Regions from separate parts of the Massilia sp. LC238 genome, predicted to be linked through region 2. Evidence: predicted binding sites of a transcription regulator. Region 2 holds the regulator's gene; each other region holds the start of a gene.
What was found. The regulator sigma-54, encoded in region 2, starts transcription at its own class of promoters, with help from an activator protein. The targets are predictions, from matches to a motif close to TGGCANGNAANCTGCTTT.

Region 1: FG94_RS28095 (PEP-CTERM sorting domain-containing protein) is a predicted target of sigma-54. The motif match lies at 1,342-1,359, and genes of this name have one in related genera.
Region 3: prpB (methylisocitrate lyase) is a predicted target of sigma-54. The motif match lies at 1,763-1,780, and genes of this name have one in related genera.

The regions. Positions count from the first base shown of each region.
Region 1 is NZ_JNNN01000030.1:348,944-354,471, forward strand. Features, by position in the region: gene FG94_RS07505 (PEP-CTERM sorting domain-containing protein) at 1-569, opposite strand, end outside; gene FG94_RS28095 (PEP-CTERM sorting domain-containing protein) at 694-1,308, opposite strand; gene FG94_RS07515 (hypothetical protein) at 1,452-2,450, opposite strand; gene FG94_RS07520 (ATP-binding protein) at 2,514-5,285, opposite strand.
Region 2 is NZ_JNNN01000030.1:172,084-177,611, reverse strand. Features, by position in the region: gene FG94_RS06770 (monovalent cation:proton antiporter family protein) at 1-110, opposite strand, end outside; gene FG94_RS06765 (SIS domain-containing protein) at 198-1,220, shown strand; gene FG94_RS06760 (HAD family hydrolase) at 1,220-1,750, shown strand; gene lptC (LPS export ABC transporter periplasmic protein LptC) at 1,779-2,381, shown strand; gene lptA (lipopolysaccharide transport periplasmic protein LptA) at 2,412-2,969, shown strand; gene lptB (LPS export ABC transporter ATP-binding protein) at 2,978-3,757, shown strand; gene FG94_RS06740 (RNA polymerase factor sigma-54) at 3,773-5,248, shown strand; gene hpf (ribosome hibernation-promoting factor, HPF/YfiA family) at 5,306-5,528, shown strand, end outside.
Region 3 is NZ_JNNN01000078.1:257,612-263,139, reverse strand. Features, by position in the region: gene prpC (2-methylcitrate synthase) at 1-804, opposite strand, end outside; gene prpB (methylisocitrate lyase) at 828-1,718, opposite strand; gene FG94_RS22420 (cation acetate symporter) at 1,923-3,584, opposite strand; gene FG94_RS22415 (DUF485 domain-containing protein) at 3,581-3,925, opposite strand; gene prpR (propionate catabolism operon regulatory protein PrpR) at 4,087-5,528, shown strand, end outside.

The DNA of each region.
Region 1 (5,528 bases), 180 kb from region 2:
CCCGAGCCATCGTCCTTGAAGAAGCTGAGCAGGCGCCGGCGGGGCGGCTTGTCCGGGTTGCGCGGATCGAGCTCGTCGGCCAGGTCGGTCTGGCCGGCCAGGCCGAGGCCATCCTGGAAGCTCAGCATCGCTACCCCGTCGTGATAGAAGGTCACCAGGGAATTGCTGTCGCGGGTGACGGTCAGGCGGATGTCCTGCTGCGGCGTGAAGCTGCTGCCGTTGCTACAGTTGCCGCGATAAAAGCAGAACTTGTCGGTGGAGACGTACAGGCCGTGGTCCGGTGTCGCAAACTGGAAGTTCAGGATGCGCTGCCAGTTGGCCTTGTCGCTGCCGAGCCTGAACTCCATGTCGATCGTGTAGACCGCGCCGAGGGCGACCTGCAGCTGCAGCCCCTTGTTCGCGGTGAAGGCGTAGGCGCCTGGCCCTTTGTCGCCGCCGAAGGCGAGCAGGTCGGCCCCGCCCTTCGCGTCCTTCAGGTCGCCGTTCAGCTCATACTGGTGGATCAGCCCGGCCTGGCTGGCGCCGGCGGCGCACAGCAGCGCCGCCGCGATCAGGGAATGCAGTGTCATCTCGTGTCGTCCTCTCGATTAGTGTGCGCAAATGATAAAAAATGAAACATTTGCGTTCTACCCCCATGGGGTGGGGGAATGTTCAGCAAGCAAGCTGTACGCTGAATCGAGAGGACGGACGGGATCAGGCCGCGCGGCGGCGGCGTGCGATGCCGGCCAGGCCGAGGCCCAGGCCCATCAGCGCCAGCGAAGCCGGTTCCGGCACCTGCCCCACCGGCGCGGCGCTGTCGCCGGCCAGCCGGATTGCATCGATCTCTTCCCAGGTTGAGGTGTGGCTGGTGTCGACATACACCTTCAGGCCGGCCACCAGGAAGGAGGTGGTGGCCCAGGACACGCTGAAGTCGAAGGGAGTGTTGGCGGCGCTGGTGTCGACGCCGTCCCACACCTTGTGCAGGTTGCCGAGCGTGTCGATCACGTCGATCTGGTAGACGAAGCCGTTGCCCGAGGTCTCGCGGATGGTCGCGCCATTCGCGTACACCGCGGTGTCGAAGCCGACCGAGATCCATTCCAGGGTGCCGTTCTGGTTTCCCGGGGCCCAGGCAGTGCGGATGTCACCGTAGGCAAAGGTATCCGGTGCGCCGAGCGCCTGGGCCGCACTCCAGTCGCCCGCACTCCATTGCGAACTGAAACCCACGACACTGCTGGCCCACTGCTCGATGGGCGCGGCGCTGGCGCTGCCGATGGATGCCGCAGCGATGGCGGCAGCAAAAACCGAGGTGATCAGGCGTTTGGCGGACATGGTGTACTCCCTTCAGGACGATGATTCCCGGAAAGAGCAACTAACATGCCAGTTTAAATTTTGACTGGATTTTCAGTGGCTTAGAATCTCTCGCGTATTTACTGCGTTGTCGGATGTAAATTTTTCCGACATCGCAGCGAGGCTTACATGCGCGAGATCGCGGGACGCAGGATGGCCAGCAGGCCGGCTTCGGAGGTGCAGCCGAATTTCTCGTAGACCGCCTTTACGCAGTCGCGCAGCACGGCGTCGCTGACATCCATGCGCGAGCGCGCCGCGTCGCGCCCTCCTCCCAGCCCCATCCAGAAGGCCACTTCCATCTGCTGCGGCGACAACTCGACGCTGCCCAGGGCGCGCCAGATCCGCAGCGGCATGGGCACCACGAACTTCAGGAAGATGCCGACGGTGCGGCTGTGAATGGCGTCGTAGGAACCGGCGCTCATCCACTGCGCGCGCGCTTCCAGCACGCCGCCGGCCAGCTCCAGCGTCCCGGCCGGCAGGCGCCAGGGATAGCGTTCGCCGTACACCACCGACTCCACCAGGCGCAGGCAGAACGGCGGCAGGCTGCGGCGGTCGAACACCTGCTGCTCCTGCGAGGCCAGCTGGCCGAGCAGCGCGCCGGCCGAGTCGCTCAGGAACAGGATATCGCCATTGGTGGTGGCCAGCAGCATGGCCTCGTCCTCGATCACACCAAGCAGGCCGTTGCCGGCCGCGGCCGCCGCATTGACATTATGTAGCGCGTAATCGAAATACTTGGCGACGCGTCCCAGGTCTTCCTCGTCGTCCGTGTCGAAGGCCGGGCCGTCGTCGCGCAGCAGGGTGAGCGTGCCGAGCGGGTTCGCCGCCGGACCCAGTCGCACCTCGAGCACGTGGGCCGCGCGTGCGCGCGCCTCCGCCGGCGGCACGCCGAAGTGCACCGAATCGCCATAAAAATAGCCGTTGGGCGGCGGCAGCACGCCGAGCACGTTCGCCTCGTGCACGTCTTCCGGTGCCCGTTCGGCGTGCAAGAACAGCTGGGACGCGCTGTTGGGAATCAGCTCGCGCACCAGCTCCAGTGCATCGGGAATGAGGGTCATCAGGTGCAGCCCGCCGGAACACAGGATCCGCAGGCGCGCCCATTGGCGGCTGTTCTTTTTACGGGACACGGGCGTAGACAGATGTCGGGGAGTTAAGAATATTGCTGAGTTACAGCAACAATGTCAACACAATCAGCTGACGCCCGCAATATCCGGTTCCTGTGCCACACCTGTCTGCGCCGTGTCGACCGGCGGCTGGCACTGCGGCAGCCGGGCCAGGATGTCCGCCAGCGCCCGGAACTCCACCGGCTTGACCAGGTGGTGCTCGAAGCCGGCCTGCTTCGACAGGTCGCGGTCGCGCGCCTGGCCGTAGCCGGTGAGCGCGATGAAGCTGGCCGTCGGATGCTCGCGGCGCAGGCGGCGCGCCAGCTCGTAGCCGGTCATGTCGGGCAGGCCGATGTCGAGGATGAAGGCGTGGGTGTCCGCGATGTCGGCGGACGCGAGCGTGCGCAGGGCGCCCTCGAACACGTGCACGGTGTGCCCCTGCTCGCGCAGCAGCACCGCCAGCGAATGGGCCGCGTCGACATTGTCGTCGACGATGGTGAGCGTGCACGGCGCGACCGGCCGCGCAGCTGTCGCGCCGTGCAGCGGCGCCGGCGCCACGCAGGCGTCGGTTTCCTGGGCCAGGGGCAGCAGGACCGACACCGAGGACCCCAGGTTCGGCCCGTCGCTGTGCGCCTCCACCTGGCCGCCGTGCATCTGGACGATGGTCTTGACCAGCGCCAGGCCGATCCCGAGGCCGCCCTGCGAGCGGTCCGGCGTGCGCTCGGCCTGGGTGAACAGGTCGAACACGTGCGGCAGCAGCTTGGCGTCCATGCCGGCGCCGTTGTCGATGACGGTCATGCGCGCCTGCTCCGGGCCGGCCTCCAGGCGCAAGATGATCTTGCCGCCCTGCGGCGTGTACTTGGCGGCGTTGTTCAGGAGGTTCACCAGCACCTGCACCAGGCGCGTGCGGTCGCCCGCCACGACGACCTGCCGCATGGGCGCTTCCACCGTCAGCGCATGCTTGCGCTCCTCGATGTGCGGGCGCGCCTGCTCGACCGCGGCGCGCAGCACGCCGCTCAGTTCCAGCGTCTCGGTCTCGAGCTTGACCAGGCCGCGCGTCACCCTGGACACATCCAGCAGGTCGTCCACCAGCTCGGTCATGTGGCGCACCTGGCGCGAGATGATGCTGCTGGCCTTCAGGCGCAGGTTCTCGTCGACGCTGGGCATGCGCAGCAATTGGGCCGCGTTGGTGATCGGCGCCAGCGGGTTGCGCAGCTCGTGCGCCAGCATGGCGAGGAACTCGTCCTTCATCTTGCTGTGGCGCTCGGCCTCGGCGCGCGCGGCGCGCTCGCTGGCCAGGATGCCTTCGCGCTCCCTGGCCGCGCGCTGCGCCAGGTCGTACAGGCGCGCATTGTCGATCGCCACCGCGGCCTGGCCCACGAAGCCGGAGATCAGCTGCTCGGTGCGCTCGTCGAACATCTTCGGCTGAGAATGCCCGAAGAACAGGCCGCCCAGCACCTCGCCCGAGCGCGAGCTGACCGAGGCGGCCAGGTAGCTGCGCACTGGCAGGTGCCCTTTCGGCATGCCGTGGTGGGGGCCCATGCGGCCGTAGCGCGGATCCTTGGTGATGTCGTCGCTGCGGACCGGCGGGCCGCCGTTGAAGGTGGGCGCGAACACCGCGGTCGGGCGCGGGTGCCCGAAGCCTTCAAAGGCTTCGCGCGGCGCGCCGCAGAGCGTGTACAGCAGGTAGGCGTCGCCGTTGGCGTCCTTGCCGTTATAGAAGAAGGCGCCGAATTCGGCGCCGGTCAATTCGGTGGCGGCGTCGGTGACGGACTGCAGCAGGGTGTCGATGTCGAGCGTGGAAGCCAGCACCTTGCCGGCGCGGTTGAGCAGCTCGAGCATGCGCGTCTCTTCGCGCAGCGCTTCCTCGGCGCGGATGCGGCGCAGCGCTTCCCAGGTGCGGCGCGCCAGGTCTTCGGCCAGGCTGCGCTCATCAATGGTCCAGCGGTAGGCGTGGTCCTTATACAGGAAGCCGGCGCCGTGCAGGCGGTCGCCGTCCTTCAAGGGGATGACTACCACCGAATGGATGCCGAGCATCAGGCAGGGCTTGGCGACGGCCGCGCATTCCGGATCGGTCGAGACGTCGTTGATGCAGATGGTGGCGCCGCCGCGCAGCGCGTCGATCTGGTTCGGCGACAGCATGTCGATCGGCAGCGTGCCCTGGGCGCCGCCGGTTTCGACCCCGTCCTTCCACTCTTCCTTGACGGTGAAGGTGCGCTTGCCCTCGTCGAGTTCGACGTAGGCGACGTTGGAGCCGGTGAAGTATTCGCTGGTGAGGCGGATGGTCGCCTTCAGCATCGGGGCGAACTCGGTCTCGCGGCGCAGGGTATCGGCCAGCTTGAGCTGGTAGGTCTGGCGGCGCTCGCCCAGCACGGCCTTGGTGGTCTCCACCAGCGTGGCCAGCACGCCGCCGATGCTGCCGTCGTCGCCGTAGACCGGGCTGTAGGAGTGGCTGAAGTAGCACCTCTCCGGATAGCCGTTGCGGTGCAGGGTGATCAGGAATTCGTCGTGGCCGAAGGTGGCGCCCTGGCGGACCTGCTCCCATAGCGGCTGGATTGTCGGCCAGGCCTCGGGCCAGGTGACGCGGGTGTCGTTGCCCAGCGCGCCCTCAAGCTTGCCGCCCAGGATGGGCATGTAGGCGTCGTTGAAGAACTGGACATAGCCATCGCCCCAGGCGAGGTAGGCCGGCATGTGCAGGTCGAGCACGGTGCGCACGGCGTGTTTCAGGCTTTGCGGCCAACTGCTGACGGGACCGACGGAGGTGGTTTCCCAGGGATAGGCGCGCATCTGGCGCTCCATTTCCGACATGGTCGTCGATGCGCTTGCAGCGTCGGAAGCCGCGTCAAAGGGCCAAGGCATGATGCTCGCTGGGCAAGGAATGTGGATGGATCGCTAACTCAGCTGTGGATCATAGCAGTCATTACACGGGACGGGCGTACGGATGAGTTAAATGGACAACATTGTGTCGTACATGTGTCTGTGCAGTTGTGCTTTACCCTGGATGGGTAAGTTGGCGCTGGATGGGCTGGGTTTGCCTCCTTGCGGTGGGGAGTCGATTTAGAATGGGTTTTCCTGGTCAATGAAGGTTGGCCTCTTCAGTGA
Region 2 (5,528 bases):
CCGACCGCCAGATAGCCGAGCATCGGCGGCAGGTGCAGCATCCGGAAGGCGACCACGCCCAGCACGGCGCAGCCCAGCAGGAGCAGGGTCAGTTCAAGTCCGGAATGCATCTGCCACGGTTGTTTTTTCGTTATCGTTGTAGTGGTTTGTTACGACTGGCAAGTTTTTTGCTTATCCAATTCGGATATACTGCCACTATGAGTTTAACCGATGAAAAAATAATGCTGAAAAGTTTTGACGCGGACCAGGCCCGCCGTGTGCTGGAGCTGGGCCGCGAGACCCTCGCCATCGAAGCCGACGCGATCCGCGCCCTGCATGCGCGCCTCGGCGACGACGACAGTTTCGTGCGTGCCGTGCAGCTGCTGTACGGCTGCACCGGGCGCGTGGTCGTCTCCGGCATGGGCAAGTCCGGCCACATCGGCCGCAAGATTGCCGCCACCCTGGCCTCGACCGGCACCCCGGCCATGTTCGTGCACCCGGGCGAAGCCGCCCACGGCGACCTGGGCATGGTGACCACGCACGACGTGTTCATCGCCATTTCGAATTCCGGCGAATCGTCCGAGCTGCTCGAGATCCTGCCGGCCATCAAGCGCATGGGCACCCCCGTCATCTCGATGACCGGCAAGCCGCATTCGCGCCTGGCCAAGCTGTCCGAGATCCACCTGGACATCTCGGTGGCCAAGGAAGCCTGCACCCTCAACCTGGCGCCAACCACCAGCACCACCGTCACCCTGGCCATGGGCGACGCGCTGGCCGTGGCGCTGCTCGACGCGCGGGGTTTTCGCGAGGAAGACTTCGCCATGTCGCACCCGGGCGGCGCCCTGGGCCGCCGCCTGCTGACCCACGTGCGCGACGTGATGCGCAGCGGCGACGCCATCCCGGCGGTGTCCCCGGACACCCCGCTGACGCGCGCGTTGCTGGAAATCAGCCAGAAGGGCATGGGCATGACCGCCGTCGTCGACGAAGAGCGCCGCCCGGTCGGCGTGTTCACCGACGGCGACCTGCGCCGCCTGATCGAGCGCGTGACCGATTTTTCGAACATCAGCATCCGCGACGTGATGCACGCCAACCCGCGCCGCGTCCATCCGGAACAGCTGGCGGTGGATGCCGTCGCCGTCATGGAAGAATTCCGCATCAACCAGATGCTGGTCGTCGATGGTGAAGACCGCCTGGTCGGCGCACTGCACATCCACGACCTGACCCGCGCCAAGGTGATCTGATGACGCCAACCGAATTCATGCAGCGCGCGGCGCGCGTCAAAGTGATGATCTTCGACGTCGACGGCGTGCTCACCGACGGCAGCCTCACCTACAGCCCGGACGGCGAAGTCACCAAGACCTTCAACGTGCTCGACGGCCTCGGCATCCAGCTGCTGAACAAGACCGGCGTCAAGACCGCCATCATCAGCGCGCGCAAGTCGCCGATCGTTGTCAAGCGCGCCGCCGACCTCGGCATCTCCCACGTCTACCAGGGCATCCACGACAAGCGCGTCGGCTTCGCCGAGCTGCTTGCCGCCACCGGCGTCACGCCGGAGGAATGCGGCTACATCGGCGACGACGTGATCGACCTGCCGCTGTTCACCCGCGTCGGCTTCGCCGTCACCGTGCCCTCGGGCCACCCGGAAGTGCAGCACCGCGCCCACTACGTCACGAAGAATGCGGGCGGGCGCGGCGCCGTGCGCGAGGTCTGCGACCTCGTCATGCGCGCGCAGGGCACCTACGAACAGGCGCTGGCGCCGTATTTCGCGTAACACGGCGATATCGGACACGGGACACGACATGGTCACCTACAAGCGCACCGCCCACCGCTGGAAGCTCCTGACGATCATGATGATCGCGACCTTCTGCGCCTTCGGCAGCTTCTGGCTGGTGCAGGTGATGGAGCAGGAGGACGCCGGCGCCCGCCTCGGCGGGCCGGGGGACGAGCCGGACTACATCGTCGAGAACTTCTCCTTCGTGCGCATGACGGAAGAGGGCAAGCCGAGCTACGTGGTGTCGGGCAAGCGCCTGGCGCATACGCCGCTGAACGACGTGTCCCAGGTCGAGGCGCCGGTGATGCAGGGCATGACGCCCGGCCGGCCGCGCATGACCATCGTCGCCAACCGCGCCCAGCTCTACCATGAAGAGCACCGCGTCGAACTGCTCGGCAACGTCGACATCCAGCGCCCGGCCACGCCGACCAGCGAAGCGCTGCGCGTGCAGACGCAGGCGCTGACCGTGCTGCCCGACGAAGAAATCCTCAAGACCGACCGGCCGATCGAGATGCAGCTGGGGGCCGCCACCGTGACCGGCACCGGCATGGTGGCCAACAACGCGACCCAGAAGCTGCACCTGGCCAGCCGCGGCCAGATCGTCTATCCGCCACGCGCGCAGCGGCAGTAGCGCCGCGTCAACCCAGGACAAAGCAAGAACATGAAAAAAATCATCGCTGCCGTATTCCTCAGCCTGGCCGCCTTCGGCGCCTCGGCCGAGCGTGCCGATTCGCTCAAGCAGGCCGTGATCAACTTCGATTCCCTCGACGTCGACGAGGTCACGCAGACCCGCATCCTGACCGGCAACGTCGTGCTCACGCGCGGCACCCTGGTGCTGAAATCCGACCGCGCCCTGGTGAAGGAAACGCCGGAGGGCTACATGAGCGTGACCCTGACCGCCAACAACGGCAAGCTGGCGACTTTCCGCCAGAAACGCGACGGCGGTCCCGACCTGTGGGTCGAAGGCCAGGCCCAGCGCATCGAATACGACGAGCGCGCCGAACTGGTCAAGCTGTTCACCAGCGCCGAAGTGCGCGAGCTGGAGGGCGGCCGCATGACCAACGAGATCAAGGGTCCCTTCATCTCCTACGACAACCGCCGCGAGGTCGCGCAGGTGCGCAACGATCCTACCGGCCAGAGCAAGGTGGGCGGCGGCCGCGGCACCCTGATCATCGCGCCGCGCCGTACCACGGCGCCAGCCGAAGGTGCGAAGCAATGACGGCAGCCATGAGCGCAAGTACCGACGCAGCGGCGACCGCGGTCGAAGGCTGCAGCACCCTGATCGTCAAGGGCCTGCAGAAGAGCTACGGCAAGCGCCTGGTGGTGCGCGACGTGTCGCTGCAGGTCGAGTGCGGCGAAGTGGTGGGTCTGCTCGGCCCCAACGGCGCCGGCAAGACCACCTCCTTCTACATGATCGTCGGCCTGGTGCCCTCGGACGCCGGCACCATCGACATCAACGGCACCGACATCTCGAGCCTGCCGATCCACCGCCGTGCGGTGCTGGGCCTGTCCTACCTGCCGCAGGAAGCCTCGGTGTTCCGCAAGCTGACGGTGGAGGAGAACATCCGCGCCGTGCTGGAGCTGCAGCGCGTGGACGGCAAGCCGCTCACCCGCGACCAGATCAGCGAGCGCCTCGACACCCTGCTGGCCGAACTGCAGATCGAGAAGCTGCGCGAGAACCCGGCGCTGTCGCTGTCGGGCGGCGAACGGCGCCGCGTCGAGATCGCGCGCGCGCTCGCGACCAACCCGCGCTTCGTGCTGCTCGACGAACCCTTCGCCGGCGTCGACCCGATCGCGGTGATCGAGATCCAGCGCATCGTGCGCTTCCTGAAGGAGCGCAACATCGGCGTCCTGATCACCGACCACAACGTGCGCGAGACGCTCGGCATCTGCGACCGCGCCTACATCATCAACCAGGGGGCGGTGCTGGCCTCGGGCCGCCCTGACGACATCATCGCCAACGAATCCGTGCGGCGCGTGTACCTCGGCGAGCACTTCAGGATGTAATCAAGAGCACCAGGCATGAAACAGTCTCTCCAGCTACGCACTTCGCAGCACCTGGCGCTCACGCCGCAGCTGCAGCAGTCGATCCGCCTGCTGCAGCTCTCCACGCTCGAACTGCACCAGGAGATCGAGCAGATCCTGCACGACAACCCGCTGCTCGAACGGCTCGACGATCCGCTCGACCGCTCGGTGCGGCTGCTGGCGGACGGCGCGATCAATACCGCGCCGGCGAATGGCGAAGCGCCGGCGCCCCAGCCGGGGCAGGAAGGGCAGGAGGGCGCGAAGGCCGAGCCCGAGGGCGCGGACGGCGAAGACCATGGGGAGCGTGGCGATGCCGATGCGGATTGGGGCGGCGAAGGCGGCGGCGCGCGCAGCGGCGACGACGAGGACGGCCGTCCGCAGCTGGAAGCCGACGGCATCACGCTGCGCGAGCACCTGACGGAACAGATCCGCCTGAGCTGCTGCAGCCTGCGCGACCGCGCGCTGGCCGAGCTGGTGATCGATGCGCTCGACGACAACGGCTACCTGGAAGAGCCGCTCGACGACATCCATGCGCGCCTGCCGGCAGAACTCGAGATCGAGATGGACGAGCTGCGCTGCGCGCTGGCGCTGGTGCAGAGCCTGGACCCGGTGGGCGTGGGCGCGCGCAGCGCGGCCGAATGCCTGGCCCTGCAGATCCGCCGCATGCCGGGCGTGCCCCTGGTGACGCGGCGCCTCGCCTTGAAGATCGTCGAAGGCTACCTGACCTGGTTCGCGCAGCGCGAATACACCAAGCTGAAAAAGGCGCTCGACTGCGACGACGAAGACCTGCGCGAAGTGCAGGCCGTGGTCCGCCAATGCAATCCACATCCCGGCGCGGCCTTCGGCTCGGGCACGTCCGACTACGTGGTGCCGGACGTGATCGTGCGCCGCGCCAAGGACGGCTGGGCCGTCTCGCTGAACCCGGAAGTGATGCCGAAGCTGCGCGTGAACAGCCTGTACGCGAACCTGCTCAAGCAGGGCAAAAGCGAAAGCCAGATGGGCGCGCAGCTGCAGGAAGCCAAGTGGCTCATCAAGAACATGCGCCAGCGCTTCGACACGATCCTGCGTGTTGCCGAGGCAATCGTCGAGCGCCAGCGCAACTTTTTCAGCCACGGCGCGGTTGCCATGCGCCCTCTTGTTTTGCGTGAGATAGCTGATACACTAGGCCTACACGAGAGCACGATCTCGCGTGTAACCACGCAGAAATACATGCTGACCCCGCACGGCATGTTCGAGCTGAAGTACTTCTTCGGAAGCCACGTCGCCACCGAAGCGGGGGGAGAAGCCTCCTCGACGGCGATCCGCGCGCTTATTGCGCAATTGACAGGAGCAGAAGACCCTAGGAATCCTCTATCCGACAGCAAGATCGCGGAGATGCTCGGGGAACAAGGTATGGTCATTGCGCGCCGGACGGTTGCCAAATACCGCGAAGCGCTCAAGATTCCTCCCGTCAGCCTCCGTAAATCCCTGTAAAGCACTGCCCACTCTCACCTTGTGGCGCGGGCAGGGCACCTTCCCAAAGGAGTGTGTATGAACCTCACAATCAGCGGCCACCATCTCGAAGTCACACCCGCCATCCGTGAATACGTTCAGAATAAGCTCGAGCGCATCACCCGCCATTTCGACCACGTGATCGACACCCACGTGTTCCTCGCCATCGATAACCTCACTGAAAAAGAAAAACGGCAAAAGGCCGAGATCAACCTACAGGTATCGGGCAAGATTCTGCATGTGGCGAGTGCTGCGCAAGATC
Region 3 (5,528 bases), on a different contig from region 2:
GCCGATCACGACTTCCTTGTTGGCCACGCGGTTGCGGATGTCGGCTTCGGCCTCGTCGGCGTTCTCGTAGCGCTTCTGGATTTCCAGCGCGACTTCGTTGGCGCCGCCGTGCTTCGGACCGCGCAGGGCGCCGATTGCGCCGGTGATGGCCGAGTGGATGTCGGAGCCGGTGCCGGCGATCACGCGCGAGGTGAAGGTCGAGGCGTTGAACTCGTGCTCGGCGTACAGGATCAGCGAGGTGTGCATCGCGCGCACCCAGGATTCGCGCGGCTTCTCGCCGTGCAGCAGGTGCAGGAAGTGGCCGCCGATCGAATCGTCGTCGGTTTCCACGTCGATGCGCTTGCCGCTATGGCTGAAGTGGTACCAGTACAGCAGCATCGAGCCGAAGGAGGCCATCAGGCGGTCGGCGATGTCGCGCGCGCCCGGGACGTTGTGGTCGTCCTTTTCCGGCAGGGTGCAGCCCAGCACCGACACGCCGGTACGCATCACGTCCATCGGGTGGGCGCCGGCCGGCAGCGCTTCCAGCGCGCTTTTGACCGCCTGCGGCAGGCCGCGCAGCGATTTCAACTTGGCCTTGTAGCCCTTCAGTTCGGCGCTCGTCGGCAGCTTGCCGTGCACCAGCAGGTAGGCGATCTCTTCGAATTCGCAGGTGGTAGCGACGTCCAGGATGTCGTAGCCTCGGTAGTGGAGGTCGTTACCGGTCTTGCCGACCGAGCACAGCGCGGTATTGCCGGCGGCGACGCCGGACAGGGCCACCGATTTCTTCGGCTTGAACGTTGGGGTCTCGTTGTTCTGGGTGCTCATGCGTGGAATCTCCTGAAGCTGAATTATTTGGTCTTCTTCTGGGCGAACAGCGCGTCCAGTTTCTGTTCGTAGCTGTGGTAGTCGATGCGGTCGTACAGTTCGGCGCGGGTCTGCATCGTGTCGAGCACGTTCTGCTGGGTGCCGTCGCGGCGGATCGCGTTGTAGACGTTCTCGGCCGCCTTGTTCATGGCGCGGAAAGCCGACAGCGGGTACAGGGCGATGCTCACGTTCGCGCTGCGCAGTTCGTCCAGCGTGAACAGCGGGGTCGCGCCGAACTCGGTGATGTTGGCCAGCACCGGCACCTTCACGGCATCGGCGAACTGTTTATACATCTCCAGGCTGGTCATGGCTTCGGGGAAGATCATGTCGGCGCCGGCTTCCACGCAGGCAATAGCGCGCTCGATGGCGGCGTCCAGGCCTTCCACGGCCAGCGCATCGGTGCGCGCCATGATCACGAAGTCCTCATCGGTACGCGCGTCGGCGGCGGCCTTGACGCGGTCGACCATCTCGTCCTTGCTGACGATTTCCTTGCCCGGACGGTGACCGCAGCGCTTGGCGCCGACCTGGTCTTCGATGTGGCAGGCGGCGGCGCCGGCCTTGATGAGCGAGCGCACGGTGCGCGCGACGTTGAAGGCCGAGGCGCCGAAACCGGTGTCGATGTCGACCAGCAGCGGCAGGTCGCACACGTCGGTGATGCGCCGCACGTCGATCAGGACGTCTTCCAGGCCAGAAATGCCGAGGTCCGGCAGGCCCAGGGAGCCGGCAGCGACGCCGCCGCCCGACAGGTAGATGGCGCGGTAGCCGGCGCGCTTGGCCAGCAGCGCGTGGTTGGCATTGATGGCGCCGATGACCTGCAGCGGGGATTCTTCCTGGACGGCCTTGCGGAACGCGGCGCCGGCGGAGTGGTGGCTCATGCTTAAACCTTTCGAATGATGCGTTGATCGAATACCCACCTGCCAATGCAAGTGGCGTGCCAGTCCGACATTCCTTATGGATCAAGGACTTGGCGCAGCTTCGACAGCTCATGTGTTTCACCGAAACGCAACATGAAACACAAATGAAACATTGTAGCAACAAAAAAACCCCGCCGCAGCGGGGTTTGGTCCAGGCGTAGGCGCTTAGTGTGCGCTTGCCGCCGCGGCACCGATGCCGGTTTCCGAACGCACTTCCTGCGCTTCGAAGCCGGCCTTGTCGATCGCGGCGCGCGGGCTCTTGTCGGTCACCGAGAAGAACCAGATGCCGAAGAAGCCTACCGCCATCGAGAAGATCGCCGGCGAGGTGTAGGGGAAGATCGCGGTGGCGTTGCCGAGCACGTCGACCCACACCGACTTCGACACCAGGGTCAGCACGACCGCGGTGGCCAGGCCCAGGAAGCCGCCCACGGTGGCGCCGCGGGTGGTGCAATCCTTCCACAGCACCGACATGAACAGCACCGGGAAGTTGGCCGAGGCCGCGATCGCGAAGGCCAGCGACACCATGAAGGCGACGTTCTGCTTCTCGAAGGCGATCCCGAGCAGCACCGCGATCACGCCCAGCGCGATGGTGGTGATCTTCGAGACCTTCAGTTCGTCGGCGCTATTGGCCTTGCCCTTCTTGAACACGGTGGCGTACAGGTCGTGCGACACCGCCGAGGCGCCCGACAGGGTCAGGCCGGCCACCACCGCCAGGATGGTCGCGAAGGCCACCGCCGAGATGAAGCCCAGGAAGATGTCGCCGCCCACGGCATTGGCCAGGTGCACCGCCGCCATGTTGTTGCCGCCCAGGAGCTTGCCGGCCGCATCCTTGAAGGCCGGGTTGGTACCGACCAGCACGATCGCGCCGAAGCCGATGATGAAGGTGAGGATGTAGAAGTAGCCGATCCAGGTGGTGGCCCACAGCACCGACTTGCGCGCCTCTTTCGCGCTCGGGACGGTGAAGAAGCGCATCAGGATGTGCGGCAGGCCGGCGGTGCCGAACATCAGCGCCATGCCGAAGGAGATCGCCGAGATCGGGTCTTTCAGGAAGGTGCCCGGGCCCATGATGGAATCGCCCTTGGCGTGCACCTCGGTGGCGGCCGAGAACAGCTGTTCCGGGCTGAAGTTGTACTGCGCCAGCACCGCGAAGGCCATGTAGGAAGCGCCCGACAGCAGCAGCACCGCCTTGATGATCTGCACCCAGGTGGTCGCGGTCATGCCGCCGAACAGCACGTAGACCATCATCAGCACGCCGACGATGACAACGGCGATCCAGTATTCCAGGCCGAACAGCAGCTTGATCAGCTGGCCGGCGCCGACCATCTGCGCGATCAGGTAGAAGGCCACCACCACCAGGGTGCCGGAAGCCGCGAACACGCGGATCGGCTTCTGGTGGAAGCGGTAGGCGGCCACGTCGGCGAAGGTGTAACGGCCCAGGTTGCGCAGGCGCTCGGCCATCAGGAAGGTGATGACCGGCCAGCCGACCAGGAAGCCGATCGCGTAGATCAGGCCGTCGAAGCCGTCCAGGAACACGGCGGCCGAAATGCCGAGGAAGCTTGCCGCCGACATGAAGTCGCCGGCGATCGCCAGGCCGTTCTGGAAGCCGGAAATGCCGCCGCCGGCGGTGTAGAAGTCGGATGCCGAGCGGGTCTTGGCGGCGGCCCACTTGGTGATGAACAGGGTCGCCACCACGAACAGCGCGAACATGCTGATCGCGGTCCAGTTGGTGGCCTGCTTGGTGGCCTGGCCGAGGTCGGGCGCGGCCAGGACGGCGCCGCTGGCGAGCAGCAGCGCAGCTGCGACGGAAGAACGGTTCAGGGCCTTCATGCCGCCACCTTCTTTCCGCTGCCGCTGCCGTTGCCGCCGGCCACGTTGGCCTTGATGGCGTCGGTCAGCTGGTCGTACTCGCTGTTGGCGCGGCGCACGTAGATGGCCGTGACCACGACGGTGAACAGGATCACGAACAGGCCCAGGGGAATGCCCCAGGTCATGACGCCGTCGCCGATGCGGCTGCCCATGAATTCCTTGTCGAAGGCGCAGAGCAGGGTGAAGCCGTAGTACACGACCATCATGCTCCAGGTGAGGATCCAGCCGAAGCGCGAACGCTTCGTGACCAGCTTGCGATAGTTGGGGTCGGCTTTGACCCGCCGAACGATGTCTTGATCCACTTGTGTCTCCTGTTATCTATTCTGGTGATGCCTGGTATTCAGGGCTGGATCCCATCCTACGGGCGTGCCCTTACCTCATTCTTACGCTGGCTTACGCGTAACTGACAGCAGCCGGCCCTGCAAGTTCAAGACAGGCGCATGGAATCGGCTACACTTGCCGCATGAGTCCATCCACACGCAGCCACAGCGACGGCGGCGACAAGCCGGTCATCTGGACCGTGTCGGTGTCACGCCTGTCCGACCTGTTCCGCGACATCACCCTCGAGTACGATCACCTGGCGACGATCGAACCGGTCCACCTCGGCTTCGACGAAGCCGCGCGCACGCTGCGCGAGCGCCTCGCGACCGAGCGCTGCGACGTGGTGATCGCCGCCGGTTCGAACGCCGCCTACCTCAAGGGCAGGATCTCGGTGCCGGTGGTGGTGGCCAAGGCCAGCGGCTTCGACGTGATGCAGGCCCTGGCGCGCGCCCGCCGCGTGTCGAACCGCATCGGCGTCATCACCTACCAGGCGCCGCTGCGCGAACTGGCCGAGTTCGCCGACACCTTCGGCATCGCGATCGCGCAGCGCACCTACGTGACCGAAGAGGATGCGCGCGCCTCCATCAACGAACTGAAGGCGGCCGGCATCGAAGTGATCGTCGGCGCCGGGTTGATTACCGACCTGGCCGAGGAAGCGGGCCTGACCGGGGTGTTCCTGTACTCGGCCGCCTCGATCCGCCAGGCTTTCGACGACGCGCTCGAGATGGCGCGCTTGACCCACCTGGAAGCGAGCCGCGGACGCCGCATCGCGGGCGCGGATACGCGCCGTGCACGGCGCGGCCTGCACGACCTGCGCGGCGAATCGAACGCGATGGAACGCCTGCGCCAGACCGTGGTGCTGTACGCGCGCTCGCCGGCCACGGTGCTGATCCAGGGCGAGACCGGCAGCGGCAAGGAACTGGTGGCGCAGGCCATCCACCGCGAGGGCCCGGCGCGCGCCGCCAACCGTCCTTTTGTTGCAGTGAACTGCGGCGCGATCGCCGAATCGCTGCTGGAATCCGAACTGTTCGGCCACGAGGAAGGCGCTTTTACCGGCGCGCGCCGCGGCGGCCACGCCGGCCTGTTCGAGGCGGCCAACGGCGGCACCCTCTTCCTCGACGAGATCGGCGAAATGCCGCTTGGCCTGCAGACGCGCCTGCTGCGCGTGCTGGAAGAGCGCGAAGTGATGCGCGTGGGCGGCACGCGGCCGGTGCCGATCGAGGTGCGCGTGATCAGCGCCACCCACTGCGACCTGGAAACGCGCGTGCGCGAGGGACGCTTCCGCGCCGACCTGTTCTACCGGCTGGCGGTGCTGCGCCTGGCCCTGCCGCCGCTGCGCGAACGGGTCGCGGATATCGTGCCGCTTGGCGAGTGGTCGCTCAAGAACGCGCTGGCGGCGCTGGACGCCAGACCGCACCCGAACCTGCACGCCGAGATGCAGGCCTGCGCGTCCGTGCTGGAAGCCTACGGCTGGCCCGGCAACGTGCGCGAGCTGCGCAACCTGATGGAGCGGCTGGCGCTGTTCCTGGCGGCGGAGCCGCTGCAGGCCTTGACGCCGAGTTTCCTGGTGTCGATTGCTCCTGA